DNA from 3 places in the Streptomyces sp. NPDC004610 genome. Region 1 is predicted to be linked to each of the others. Evidence: riboswitches for the same ligand, from Rfam matches in the RefSeq annotation. Region 1 holds a riboswitch; each other region holds the start of a gene.
What was found. Region 1 has a riboswitch for cobalamin ahead of ABZX40_RS20145 (ABC transporter substrate-binding protein). Riboswitches for the same ligand answer to the same signal wherever they lie in the genome.
Positions count from the first base shown of each region.

Region 2: another riboswitch for cobalamin. It lies ahead of ABZX40_RS31535 (prenyltransferase/squalene oxidase repeat-containing protein); the one in region 1 lies ahead of ABZX40_RS20145 (ABC transporter substrate-binding protein).
Region 3: another riboswitch for cobalamin. It lies ahead of cobN (cobaltochelatase subunit CobN); the one in region 1 lies ahead of ABZX40_RS20145 (ABC transporter substrate-binding protein).

Region 1 covers NZ_JBEXLA010000017.1:9,237-13,872, reverse strand. Annotated here, with positions in the region: gene ABZX40_RS20155 (ABC transporter ATP-binding protein) at 36-809, opposite strand; gene ABZX40_RS20150 (iron ABC transporter permease) at 806-1,882, opposite strand; gene ABZX40_RS20145 (ABC transporter substrate-binding protein) at 1,885-2,943, opposite strand; cobalamin riboswitch at 2,991-3,140, opposite strand; gene ABZX40_RS20140 (class I SAM-dependent methyltransferase) at 3,211-3,960, opposite strand; gene ABZX40_RS20135 (MFS transporter) at 3,957-4,636, opposite strand, start outside.
Region 2 covers NZ_JBEXLA010000035.1:293-4,928, forward strand. Annotated here, with positions in the region: gene ABZX40_RS31535 (prenyltransferase/squalene oxidase repeat-containing protein) at 1-2,525, opposite strand, end outside; cobalamin riboswitch at 2,644-2,780, opposite strand; cobalamin riboswitch at 2,874-2,949, shown strand; gene ABZX40_RS31540 (prenyltransferase/squalene oxidase repeat-containing protein) at 3,060-4,493, shown strand; gene ABZX40_RS31545 (DUF4430 domain-containing protein) at 4,552-4,636, opposite strand, start outside.
Region 3 covers NZ_JBEXLA010000035.1:108,750-113,385, forward strand. Annotated here, with positions in the region: gene ABZX40_RS32015 (cobalamin biosynthesis protein CobG) at 1-855, opposite strand, end outside; cobalamin riboswitch at 924-1,079, shown strand; gene cobN (cobaltochelatase subunit CobN) at 1,112-4,636, shown strand, end outside.

The sequences.
Region 1 (4,636 bases):
TCCCCGCGCCCCTAAAGGGGCGCGTCCGGCTCCCCTCATGTCGGTAGGAACGTCACCTGTGGGGCTCCCGTCCGGGGATGGACCGCGACCTCCGCCGTCACCCCGTACACCTTCGCCAGTAGCTGGGGTGTGAGGACCTCTCCCGGGGGGCCGGAGGCCGTGACGTGGCCCTCGTGGAGGACGTACAGGCGGTCGCAGTAGTACGCGGCGAGGTTGAGGTCGTGCAGGGCGACCAGGACCGTGGCGGGCAGCTCCCGCAGCGCGGCGAGGACGGCGAGCTGATGGCGGATGTCGAGATGGTTGGTCGGCTCGTCCAGCACCAGCAGCGCCGGCTGCTGGGCGAGCGCGCGGGCGATCAGCACCCGCTGGCGCTCACCGCCGGACAGCTCGTCGAAGGGCCGGTCGGCGAGCGCGGCGGCGTCGACCGCGGCGAGCGCGGCGGCGATGAGACGCAGATCGTCCCCGGTGTCGCCGTCGAGGAGGCGTTTGTGCGGGGTGCGGCCCATCGCGACCACCTCGCGGACCGTCAGATCGAAGTCGGCGCCCGCCTCCTGCACCACCGCCGCCACCGTCCGGGCCAGCCGCCGCACCGGCAGCGTCCAGGCGTCCGCCCCGTCCACCCGGACCGTGCCCGCCACCGGGCGCAGCACCCGGTACACGGCCCGCAGCAGACTGGACTTGCCGCTGCCGTTGGGGCCGACCAGGCCGATCACCTCGCCCCGCCCGGCGCTCAGCGACACCTCCTCCACCAGCCGCCGGGTGCCCGCGGTGAGCGTGACCGCGTCCACGACGAGTTCGGCCGGGCTCATGCCCCTCCTCGATCCGTACCGCGCCGGGCGTCCCGGCGCATCAACCACAGGAAGAACGGTCCGCCGCACAACGCCGTGAGCACCCCGACCGGGATCTCCAGCGGCGCGGCCACCGTCCGGGCGGCCACATCGGCCCAGACCAGGAACACCGCCCCGCCCAGCGCGGCCGTCGGCAGCACCCGGCGGTGGTCGCCGCCCACCAGCAGCCGCACCACATGCGGCAGCATCAGCCCGACGAAGCCGATCGGCCCGGCCGCCGCCACCAGCACCCCCGTGACCAGCGACAGCAGCACGAACATCCGGGCCCGGAACCGGGCCACGTCCAGCCCCATCGTGGTCGCCGCCTCCTCACCCGCCAGCAGCAGATTCAGATTCCGGGCCTGCACCAGCAGCACCCCGACCCCGGTGGCGAGCGCGGCCACCGGCAGCCACAGCGTGCCCCAGCTGACCCCGCCGAGCCCGCCCAGCGTCCAGGCCAGCACCTCGCGTGCCTGGTTGCCCCGGTCGGCGGTGAGCAGCAGCAGATTCATCGCCGCGGTGAGCACCGCCGCGATCGCCACCCCGGCCAGCACCAGCCGTACGGAGGTGATCCGGCCGCCGGTGCGGGCGGTGGCGTACACCAGCATCAGTGAGCCCAGGGCGCCCGCGAAGGCCGCCACCGAGAGCGACACCGGCCCCAGCACGGTCAGCCCGAACACGATCACCACGACCGCCCCGAGCGACGCCCCGGAGGACACCCCGAGGAGATAGGGCTCGGCCAGCGGATTGCGCAGCAGGGCCTGCATCGCCGTCCCCACCACCGCGAGCCCGGCACCGGCCACCGCGCCCAGCAGCACCCGCGGCGCGCGCACGTCCAGCACGATGGTCTCCCGGGCCCCGGACCAGTCCGGCTCGACCCAGCCCGCGCCCAGCGCGTGGGTGACGATCCCCCACACCTGCCCCGGCGGCACCGGCACCGAGCCGATGGCCAGCGCCGCCGTCATGGAGGCCAGCAGCAGGAGGGTGAGGATGAGCAGCGTCCCGGTGAGCGTCAGCCGCCGCCCCACCGCCCCGGCCCGGTCGGCGACGGGCAGCGTCACTCGAAGCGCTCCGGGTGCAGCGCGGGCGCCAGGTCCTCGACGGCGTACGCCGACCGGATACCGACCAGGGCCGCCGTCAGCGGCAGTACCGTGAACCGCTCGTTCTTGATGGCCGGTACGTCCGCGAGGGCGGGCTGCGCGAGCAGGAACTCCTTCTTCCGTTCGACGCTGCCCGCCCCGGCGTAGTCGTAGATGGCGATGACCTCGGGCTTGCGCTCGACGACCTGCTCCCAGGAGACGTCCCCGAAGACCTCGTCCAGGTCGGCGAAGACGTTCTCGCCGCCCGCCAGCCGGATCAGCTCGCTGCCCAGCCCCTTGCCGCCCGCCGTGAACGCGGACTTGTCGCCGCTGTCGTAGACGAACACCGGCACCGGGTCCGCGCCCTCGACGGCGGCGGACGCCTTCTCCACCCGGTCCTCAAGGTCGGCGACCAGGTCGTCCGCCCGCTGCGGCACCCCGAAGATGTCGCCGACGGTGCGGATCTCGTCGTAGGTGTCCTTCATGGTCACCGACTGGTTCTCGGCGCAGTACTCGCGGTTGAGGTAGGTGTCGATGCCCGTGTCGGTGAACGCCTTGCGGGAGCGGCCCTCGTTGTCGGCGAAGGCGCTGCCGTAGCCGCCGTAGACCAGATCGGGTTCGGCCTCCAGGATCGTCTCGAACGACGGTTCCTTCTCGGCCAGTTCCGGGATCGCCTCGAAATCGGCCTCCAGTTCGGGCAGTACCGCCGAGTCGGGGAACGCGGTGCCGACCATGCGGTCCTTCAGGCCCAGCGCGAGCATCAGCTCCGCCGGGTGCTGGTGGATGGTGACGACCCGCTCGGGCGGGGCGTCGTAGGTCGTGCTCACCCCGCAGTTCTCGACGGTGAGGGGGAACCCGGCGGCCTTCGTGCCCGACGGTTTCGGGTCGTCGGCTGCCGGGTCGTCCGAGGCGCCGCAGCCGGCGGCGAGCAGCATCGCCGACAGGGCGAGCGCCGTGACCCGTACGGCACGGGCGGGCACATGGGCAGGCACCCGGGCAGGGGTGGACAGCGGGGGACGGGACAGGCCGTCGTACACGGTGAAGCCTCCTGGGGAGTCCGCGCTCCTCGGAACGGGCCCGCGACAGGCCAGTGTCCTGACTCCCGGATCGACGTTCTCCCCCCGCCTTCCCGCGCCGCGCGCAGTGGCATGCAGAAGGGTGCACTCCCCGGTCACAGTGGCGGGACCGTGCCGGACTCGCACCGGCTTCCTGATTCCCGTCGCGGTGTTGACCTCGTGATCCTACGTTCCGTCCGGTCCTGGTCAAAGGTCGGGGATGTCACACCCCGGGCTCCGGCGGACCCCTTACGCCTCGCGGACCGCCCGCAGCACCAGCCGCTCCGCGTTCTCGTCGTAGGGGCGGCCGTCGAAGCCGCCGAAGATCTCCACCCGGCCGAACCCGGCCTCCTCGGCCATCCGCCGCAGCTCCACCGCGCTGTAGACGAACCACACCAGGGTGGCCCGGGTCACCCGGTCGCCCCGCACCAGCACCCAGTCGCTGCGCAGCCGCGCCCAGTCGTCCAGCACGGTATCCGTCTGCACCATCAGATCCTCCCCGCGCCGCACCACCTTCGGCGGGGTCACCCGGCGGGCCAGCAGTTCCTTGCCCGCGAGATCCAGCACCAGCGTGCCGCCCGGCACGAGGCAGTCGTACATGGTCCGCAGCACCCGCGCGTTGTCCGCCGGGTCCTCGAAGTAGCCGAACGAGGTGAACAGATTGAGGACGATGTCGAAGGCGCCGGGCGCGCTGTAGGCGCGGGCGTCGGCGCGGACATGGGTGACCTCGGCGCCCGACCCGGCCGCGTGCTTGTGGGCCCGCTCCAGCAGGGGCGCGCTGCGGTCCACCCCGGTGACGATGTGGCCGCGCAGGGCCAGCGGCACGGTGAACACCCCCGGACCGCAGCACAGGTCCAGGACCCGGGAGGCCGCCGGGAAGGCCAGCAGGGGTGAGCCGCCGACGAGTTCGGCGGCCTGGGTGTGGCGCTGCTCGGAGAAGAGGAAGTCATGGAACTCGGTCCAGAAGTCGTCGTCCTGGAACCCGCCGGTCTCGGTCATGAGGGCTCGGTCTCCTTCGTCGTGGAGGGGATCACCGCGGCGGGCCGGGGGCCGCGGCGCAGGGTCAGCAGCAGCGGGGGCAGCAGCAGGCACTGGGCGGCGGCCAGCAGCCAGAAGGCGCCGGTGTTCCCGGCCTGTGCGCCGAGCCCGTAGAGCTGGCCGCCCAGGATGCCGCTGGCGCAGGCGCCGAGTCCCGCCGCCAGCCGCTGCTGGCCGAAGACCACCGCGTCGGAGCGGGGGCTGCGGGCCAGTGCCTCCAGGTCGTTCTTGAGGAACAGCACGATGTCGCCCAGCGTGATCAGCGCCCCGCCCGCCAGCAGTGCCGGACGGCTCCCGACGGCCAGCACCGCCAGCCCGCCCGCCAGCCCCGCGAACCCGACCGCGAGGGCGAGCGCGTACGGCATCCGGCGGATCAGGCCCGACGCGAGCGGCTGGACGACGATCACCAGGGCGAAGCACAGCAGCAGCACCAGGCTGTAGAACGCGCTGGAGGCCCGCTCGACCGCGTACACCGCCAGGAAGTGCTGGAAGTGGAAGTAGAGGTAGAAGGCGAGGAGGTTGGCGGCGAAGGGCAGGGCCGCCACCCCGGTCAGCAGCCCGCCGGGGGCACCGCCCGTATGCCCCTCGCCGACCGCCGGGAGCCGGGCGTGCCCGACGGTGACCAGCGCGAACAGCG
Region 2 (4,636 bases), on a different contig from region 1:
CGTTCCAGCAGGCCGAAGGAGATCCCGGTGGAGCCGCCGACCGCCTGGGTGGAGGCACGGAGGTCGGAGCCACGCTGCCCCTCGGCGGCGACATTGAACCCGCCGTCGTCGTTCTGCTGGGCGGCCAGGAACTTCCGCGCGGCGGCGATCTCGTCGGCGTAGGCGCCGGCGTCCAGGGACAGGCCCTGGATCGCGAGGGCGGTGGAGTTCACCGAGGTGCCGACGCTGCTCTCGAAGCCGCCGCCGGGGCGCTGCTTCCCGGCGATCCACTCCAGCGCGTCGGCGACGGCCGCGTCCTCGCCCGCGAGGTCCAGGGCCATGGCGGCCATCGCCGTGGAGTCCACGTCGGAGTCGCCGGTCGCCGGGATCAGGCTGGGCCAGGCGCCGCTGTCGTGCTGGAGGCCCGCGAGATAGGCGACCGGCCCCGCCGCGGCCTCCTCCTCGCCCGCCCTGAGCTGGGCGATGATCCCCAGGGACTGGGAGAACACCGAGGTGGCGTAGGTGTAGTTGCCCTCGGCCGCGCAGGAGCGGTCCGGTGCCGCACTGGCCTCGGCGCACACGGCCTTCTCCAGCGCGGCGATCAGATCCTGCCCCGCGAAGTCGCGCGGATCGCGCCCGACGGACTCGGCGAGCACCGCGGTCTTCCCGATGAAGCCGCCCGAGGCGTACTCGGTGCCGATCTTCATGTAGTCGCGGATCGTCCGGCCCTCGCCGTCGGTGCCCCGGTCGTCCAGGAAGTCGACGATGCCGCGCAGCTTGTCGTTGTCCAGGCCGGTCGCGGCGAGCGCGTAGGCGCCGTCGATGGTCAGCCCGAAGTCGGCGCGGGAGGTACCGGGTCCGGCGGTGTAGTAGCGGCCCTGCTTCAGATTGTCGGCGCTGGTGAGATAGGCCACGCCCGCCGCGAGGTCGGGTCCCCCGCCGGGCGGCGGGGGCGTCGTCCCCGGGCCGCCGGTGGGTGTCCCGGTCGGCTCGCGCTCCTTGACCGTCAGATCGGCGAGGCTCTTGCCGGTCCCGGCGACGACGGCCAGCGAGGTCGGATAGAGCTGCGGGTCGGTCTGGGCCTCCTCGAAGCCGAAGCCGCCGCTCCCGGTCTGCTCCCGCGACAGCCAGCCCACGGCCGCGTCCGCCCGCTCCTTCTCCCCGAGCGCGCGCAGCGCCTGTGCGGCGTACGCGGTGCCGATGACACCCGCGCTGGGGGAGCCGGTGTAGGCGGGGAAGGCACCGTCCGCGCGCTGGTTCTTGACGAGATAGGCGCGGGCCTTGCCGACGGCGGTGTCCTGGCCGCCCGCGGCGTGCAGCGCCAGGGCGGCCAGACCGGTCGTACCGGCGTCGCCGTCGCAGTTCTCACCGGGCCGGATCAGCACGCTGGTGACCCCGCCGTCCCGGCACTGGAGCTGCGCGAGCCGCTCGACGGTGACGGCGGGCGGCTCCTCCTCGGCGCGCACCAGGGCCAGCACGGCGAGGGACTGGCCGTCGGTGTACCCGGCGTCGCCGAAGTCGCCCTTGGCGGAGCAGCCGGGGGTGGGCTGCCCGGACTCGGGGCCCGCCGGGCAGATGTGCGCCACCAGGTCGCCGATCAGATCATGGCCGCCGAAGTCCCTCGGATCGCGCTCGGTGACCGAGGCGAGCAGCGCCAGCCGGGCCGCGTTGGTGGCGTCGGGCGCCTTGTCCGTGCCGTTGGGGTAGGCGAAGGGGCCCGCGGTGGACGTCAGGAAGTCGGTGACCTTGCCGAGGGCCTGGCTGTCCCCCTCGGCGGCGGCCAGCGCGTAGGCGGTCTGCACGGTCAGGAAGTGATTGGGGTCGGTGGCACCCTCGTCCACGATCCGTTCGCCGTCGGTGAGACGGCCCTTCAACCAGGCGGCGGCGCCCGGCACATCGACCGCGCCCGGGGCGCCGGTCAGGGTCGGACCCGGCGTCGGGGTGGACCCGCCCTCCGCCCGTACGTCGTCGGGGGAGAACGTGGGACGGCCGGTGGAGCCGCCGACATCGGTGCCGCCGAACACCCAGGCGTCCACGTCACCGTCGCTCAACTTCCGGTCCATGGCCCCGTACTGCGAGTAGGACCAGTCGTCGTCGCCGGGCTTCGCCACCCAGTACGACCAGTAGGCGGTGGCGGGCGGGGTGAGGACGCACGACTCCTTGTCCGGGGTCGGGTACTGGGTGCCGGTGCGTCCGTGGCCGATGCGGCAGATGAAGGCCGGGCCGTCGTGGCCGGTGCCCGCGGTGGTGAACCCGCCTTCGTGCAGCAGCTCGTAGCCGGTGGTGGGGGTGGTGTCGCAGCCCCGCTCGACCGAGCCGCCGAACGGGCCGAAGTCGACGGCGACGATCGAGCCCCGGGTGGCCGTGCACGCGCCGATGGGGTCGGCCGTGGCGGGGGAGGAGAGGGTGAAGAACGTCACGCAGGCCGCGACCAGCGTCAGCAGCGCCGTCCCGGCCGCCGGCCAGGGCCCGGGTCTGCCGCCGCCCGTACCGTCGGCGCCCGTGGATCCGGGCCGCCGCCGCTCTCTTCGCTGTCCGGTCCGCATCGCGGCCCCCCTCGTCCGGTCCGGCGGGGACGGGGAACGTGGGGCAGGCCCTCGCCGTGCCGGGCCGGAAACCCGCGCGGGAAGGGGTCGCACCACGCCGTAGTCCGCGACGGCGTCTGTTGCTCGATCACGCTCCAGGCATTCCGGCTCGCCCGGCGCGGGGCCGGGCCTACGGTTGCGGGTCAGCGCCGGACTTCGACCGGCTTCCCCTGGAACTCGTTGCGTATCAGGCGGATTTGAGCACGGTTCGCGAAGGCCGTCAAGGTGCGGCAGAAACCCCGGTGCGGGGTGATTTAGACCCTATGGCGACCGCACCTGGGGTCGGGTACCGTCCCGCACTGCCGAGTGGGGGAACCCGGTGCGAATCCGGGGCTGACGCGCAGCGGTGTGGAACGGCGGGAGGCCGTTCCGAGCCCGAATGCCCAATCGGCCGGTACTTTCCGGCAGCCCGTTCACGCGTCCCGGACGGCGGCTCCCCGTCACGGCCGTCCGGCCGGGGCGGGGCGTCGGCGTCCCTGATCCCAGGAGCACGCCATGGCCCCGCACACCCTCCACCGCCACCGCCACCGCATCCGGCGTCGGCTCACCCTCACCTCGGCCGCCGCCCTCGGCGCCTTCGCCCTCACCACCCTGCCCGCCGCGGCCACCGCCACCCCCGCCCAGATCGCCACCTCCAAGACCAACGGGGTCGCCTACCTCAAGACCCTCCAGGCCGCCGACGGCTCCTACGCCGGGTCGGGGCTGTCCAACGAGTGGGCGTTCAGCGCCTTCGCCGCGGCAGGCACCGCCGCCGTGGACGTCACCCCGGGCGGCGACACCACCAAGAACGCCAGAACCGTCTACCGCACCCTGCTCTCCACCAGCGGCTGGCCGTCCGCCTCCCCCGTCGTCACCGACTACGAGCGCGCCACCCTCAACGCCTACGCGGCCGGCATCGACCCGGCCCGCGTCTCCGCCTCCCGCAATCTGATCGCCGAGATCTACCGCTACTGGCAGACCGCCGAACCCGGCTACTTCGGCCCCTCCGCCACCTTCAACGGCACCGTGTTCGCGGCACTCGCCCTGAACGGGGCGAAGACCCAGGCCGGTCAGGTCCGGATCCCGCAGGCGCTGCGGGACGCGATCGTCACCCGGCTGCGCGCCAACCAGCACAACGACGGCGGCTGGAACTACAGCAAGGCCGAGGGCAACCCCACCCAGCTCGCCGCCGCCGGCGACATCGACATGACCGGCGCCGCGATGGCCGCGCTGTGCGTGTCCGGCGTCCCGAACACCGACCCCGACATCACCCAGGCCAAGGCGTTCCTCAAGAGCAAGCTGGTCGCGAACAGCGGTGCCTTCAACGCCATGTTCGGGGTGAACACCGACTCCAACGGCTGGGCGGTGTCCGGCCTCAACGCCTGCGGCATCAACCCGCAGACCGGTGACTTCCTCACCTCCCTGGGCAAGACCCCGGTGGACTTCCTCATCGCCCAGCAGTTCAACCCGGGCGGCGGCTTCAAGTACCTCCCCACCGACACCGCCCCCTCCGCCTACGCCTCCATCGACGGGCTGCGCGCGGTCGCGGGCGGCGGCTTCACCTCCGCCCCGCCCGTCCCCACCACCGCCGGTGCCCCGCAGTGGGTGGGCCAGAGCACCTTCACCTCCGGTACGGCGACCCGGCTCGCCCTGACGGTCGACGACGGCGCCGGCGGCCTCAAGGTGTGCTCGGTCGCCGTCACCCCGACCGGGACGACCACCACCCTGGGCGCGGTCCTGGACGCGGCGACCACCGCCGCCACCCCGGCAGGCTGTGTCACCTCGGTCACCCCGGCCTCCGGCACCGGCCCGGTCACCGCGGTCAACGGCAAGGCCAACAGCGGATCCAGCACCTGGAAGGTCAGCATCGACGGCTCGGCGTTCACCGCGGCGACCCGGCAGACCACGGTCAATGTGGGCGACACCCTGGCGGTGCGCTGGGGCGCCTGACAGCCGTGCGGGCCGGGGACGCGGCTGCCGCCGTCCCCGGCCCGCACGGGCGGTACGGCTAGAACGCGGTCCAGGTGAAGGCGACCTTGTCCCCCGCGTTCAGCTCGAACTGGCAGCCGCCGACCGGGGTCGGGGTGCCGTTG
Region 3 (4,636 bases), on a different contig from region 1:
CCGGTTCAGCGCACCACGCGCGTCCCCCAGCTCGGCCACCCGCCACACCGGAGCGCCGCGGCCGTCCCGGCGGGACCCGCCCCCGTCCGGCCCGAACCCGCCGCCGGCGTCCCGGCCGCCCCCGCCCCCGCCGCCCCCGGCCCTACTGAACCCGCCGCCGTCCCCACTGAATCCACCAACCCCGTCCCCACCAACCCCGCCCCCACCCCGGCCAACCCCCACGAACGCCTCCGCAGCCACCCGTGCCGCCCTCGGCGCGTCCTGCCAGGCCACCCACACCCGTTCAGCGACATACCGTTCCTCGTCCAGCGGCCCCGCCCACAGCACCGCGCCCCCGTCCGCCGCCGCCCGCAGCGTTACATCCGCGCCCAGCCCGGCCACATCCCCGCGCCCGTCGTCCAGCGCGAACAGGAACCGTCCCGACAGCTCCCGGGCGGGCCCGCTCGCGCACAACTCCCCGTCCAGGGCGGTGAGCCAGGGCCGCACCTCACCGCACCCGCGCCCGTCGAGGCCGGACAGCGGGGAGGCGACGACATTGCGCACCCGCTCGTGCGCGGACGACGGCAGCAGTCCGGCCGCGTCCAGCAGCGCGGCCAGTTCCGCCCCGCACCCCTCGGCCAGTCCGCGCAGCTGCACATTGCCGCGCGAGGTCAGATGGAGATCCCCGTCGCCCAGTCGCCGGGCCGCGTCGGCGAGGGCCTCGGCCTGCGGGAGGGTGAGCACACCCCCGGGAATCCGTACCCGGGCGAGCGCCCCGTCGTCCGCCGGGTGCAGCCGCAGGGCCCCCGGACAGGCGTCGCCGCGCTCCCGCGCCGCTGTGGCCTGGGGAGATGGGCGGGAGGTAGCCGTGGACATGGCGGCGAGCATACCTATCGTCATTCCGGCGGTATCGCCCGCCCGCGCTTCCCGCCCCTTACTGGGCTGCTTACTATGCTCCTCGGTGGATCATCAGATCCACACCATCGCCATGACGGCGACCAGGGGAGGAAGCCCGGTGCGACTCCGGCGCGGTCCCGCCACTGTGAGTCCGGCCACTTGGCCGGGCGAGTCAGGAACTCCCGCCGTCCGACACCGCCCGGGGCGCGGACACCCCGAGGAAGGCCGACGCCGCATGATCCTTCTGCTGTCGACGTCCGACACCGACCTGCTCAGCGCCCGCGCGGCGACCGGCCCGGTCCCGTACCGCTTCGCCAACCCCTCCCGGCTCCCGCTGGACGATCTGCCCGCGCTTCTCGACGACGCCGAACTGGTCGTCGTACGGCTGCTGGGCGGGTTGCGGGCCTGGGAGGACGGGCTGGCGACCCTGCTCGCGGACGGCCGTCCGGTCGTCGTCCTCACCGGGGAACAGGCCCCGGACGCGCAACTCATGGCCGCCTCCACGGTGCCCGTGGGGATCGCCGCCGAGGCGCACGCCTATCTGGCGCACGGCGGCCCCGCCAATCTGGAGCAGCTCGCGCGCTTCCTGTCCGACACGGTGCTCCTCACCGGCCACGGTTTCGAGGCCCCGGCATCCGCCCCCTCCTGGGGTCCCCTGGAACGCGCCGCCCGGGTGCCCGCGGCCGACGCCCCGACCGTCGCCGTCCTCTACTACCGAGCCCACCACATGAGCGGCAACACCGCCTTCGTGGACGCCCTCTGCACGGCCGTCGAGGACGCCGGGGGCCGCCCCCTGCCCCTGTACGTGGCGTCCCTGCGCGCCCCCGAAGCAGAGCTGATCGAGGAACTGCGGGCGGCCGACGCGATCGTGACGACGGTCCTCGCGGCGGGCGGCACCCGGCCCGCCGAGGCGTCCGCGGGCGGCGACGACGAGTCCTGGGACGCCGGCGCGCTCACCGCCCTGGACGTACCGATCCTCCAGGCGCTGTGCCTGACCGGCTCGCGCGCGGCCTGGGCCGGCAACGACGAGGGCGTCTCCCCGCTCGACGCCGCCAGCCAGATCGCCGTACCCGAGTTCGACGGGCGGCTGATCACCGTGCCGTTCTCCTTCAAGGAGATCGACGCCGACGGCCTGCCCGCCTATGTCGCCGACCCCGAGCGGGCCGCCCGCGTCGCCGGGATCGCCGTACGCCACGCCCGGCTGCGCCACATCCCGGCCGGAGCCAAGCGCCTCGCCCTGGTGCTGTCCGCCTACCCGACCAAGCACTCCCGGATCGGCAACGCGGTCGGCCTGGACACCCCCGCCAGCGCCGTCGCCCTGCTGCGACGGCTGCGGGAGGAGGGCTACGACTTCGGTGATACGCCCGTCCCGGGTCTCGCCTCGGGCGACGGCGACGAGCTGATCCGCGCGCTGATCGACGCGGGCGGCCACGACCAGGACTGGCTCACCGAGGAGCAGCTCGCCCGCAACCCGGTGCGGGTGCCCGCCGCCGACTACCGCCGCTGGTACGCCACCCTGCCGCAGGAGTTGCGGGACGCGGTCGAGGAGCACTGGGGCCCGCCGCCGGGCGAGCTGTTCGTGGACCGCAGCCGGGGCGGGGACGGCGACATCGTCCTCGCGGCGCTGCGCTACGGCAATCTCCTGATCCTCATCCAGCCGCCGCGCGGCTTCGGCGAGAACCCCATCGCCCTCTACCACGACCCCGATCTGCCGCCCTCCCACCACTACCTCGCCGCCTACCGCTGGATCGCCGCCCCCGTCGCCGACGGCGGCTTCGGCGCGGACGCGATGGTCCACCTCGGCAAGCACGGCAACCTGGAGTGGCTGCCCGGCAAGAACGCGGGCCTGTCCGCCGCCTGCGGGCCCGACGCCGCCCTCGGCGACCTCCCGCTCGTCTACCCGTTCCTCGTCAACGACCCCGGCGAGGGCACCCAGGCCAAGCGCCGCGTCCACGCCACCCTGGTCGACCATCTCGTCCCGCCCATGGCCCGCGCCGAGTCCTACGGCGACATCGCCCGCCTGGAACAGCTCCTGGACGAGTACGCGCAGATCTCCGCCATGGACCCGGCGAAGCTCCCCGCGATCCGCGCCCAGATCTGGACCCTCATCCAGGCCGCCCGCCTCGACCACGACCTCGGTCTCGACGACCGCCCCGACGACGACGGCTTCGACGACTTCCTCCTCCATGTCGACGGCTGGCTCTGCGAGGTCAAGGACGCCCAGATCCGCGACGGTCTGCACATCCTCGGAGCCCCGCCCACCGGCACCGCCCGCGTCGACCTCGTCCTCGCCATCCTGCGCGCCCGGCAGATCTGGGGCGGCGCCACCGCCCTGCCCGGACTGCGCGAGGCCCTCGGCCTGGACGAGTCCGCCGCCACCCGCACCACCGCCGACGACGCCGAGGCCCGCGCCCGCGCCCTCGTCCAGGCCATGGACGACGTCGGCTGGGACCCGGCCGCCGTCCCCGCCGAACACGGCGAGCAGGTCGCCGCCGTCCTGGACTTCGCCGCCCGCGAGGTCGTCCCGCGCCTGGCCGCCACCACCGCCGAACTCGACCACACCGTCCACGCCCTGAACGGCGGCTTCGTCCCCGCGGGCCCCTCCGGCTCCCCGCTGCGCGGCCTGGTCAACGTCCTGCCGACCGGCCGCAACTTCTACTCCGTCGACCCCAAGGCCATCCCCTCCCGCCTCGCCTGGGAGACCGGGCAGGCCCTCGCCGACTCCCTCCTGGAGCGCTACCGCACCGACCAGGGCGACTGGCCCACCTCCGTCGGTCTGTCCCTGTGGGGCACCAGCGCGATGCGCACCGCGGGCGACGATGTCGCCGAGGCCCTCGCCCTGCTCGGCATCCGCCCCCTCTGGGACGAGGCGTCCCGCCGCGTCACCGGCCTGGAACCCATCCCGGCCGCCGAACTCGGCCGCCCCCGCATCGATGTCACCCTGCGCATCTCGGGCTTCTTCCGCGACGCGTTCCCGCACACCGTCGCCCTGCTGGACGACGCCGTACGGCTCGCCGCGTCCCTGGACGAACCCGCCGACGCCAACCATGTCCGCGCCCATGTCCAGGCCGACCTCGCCGCCCATGGCGACGAACGCCGGGCCACCACCCGCATCTTCGGCTCCCGCCCCGGCACCTACGGCGCCGGGCTCCTCCAGCTCATCGACTCCCGCGACTGGCGCTCCGACGCCGACCTCGCCGAGGTCTACACCCTCTGGGGCGGCTACGCCTACGGCCGCGACCTGGACGGCCGCCCGGCGCGCGACGAGATGGAGACCGCCTACCGCCGCATCGAGGTCGCCGCCAAGAACACCGACACCCGCGAGCACGACATCGCCGACTCGGACGACTACTTCCAGTACCACGGCGGCATGGTCGCCACCGTCCGCGCCCTGCGCGGCACCGCCCCCGAGGCGTACATCGGCGACTCCACCCGCCCCGAGACCATCCGCACCCGCACCCTCGTGGAGGAGACCTCCCGCGTCTTCCGCGCCCGGGTCGTCAACCCCAAGTGGATCGAGGCGATGCGCCGCCACGGCTACAAGGGCGCCTTCGAACTCGCCGCGACGGTCGACTACCTCTTCGGCTACGACGCCACCACCGGCGTCCTGGCCGACTGGATGTACGACAAGCTCACCGAGACCTATGTCCTCGACCCCGCCAACCGCGAGTTCCTCCAGCAGGCCAACCCCTGGGCCCTGCACGGCATCGCCGAACGCCTGCTGGAGGCCGAGTCCCGCGGCATGTGGGAGAAGCCGGAC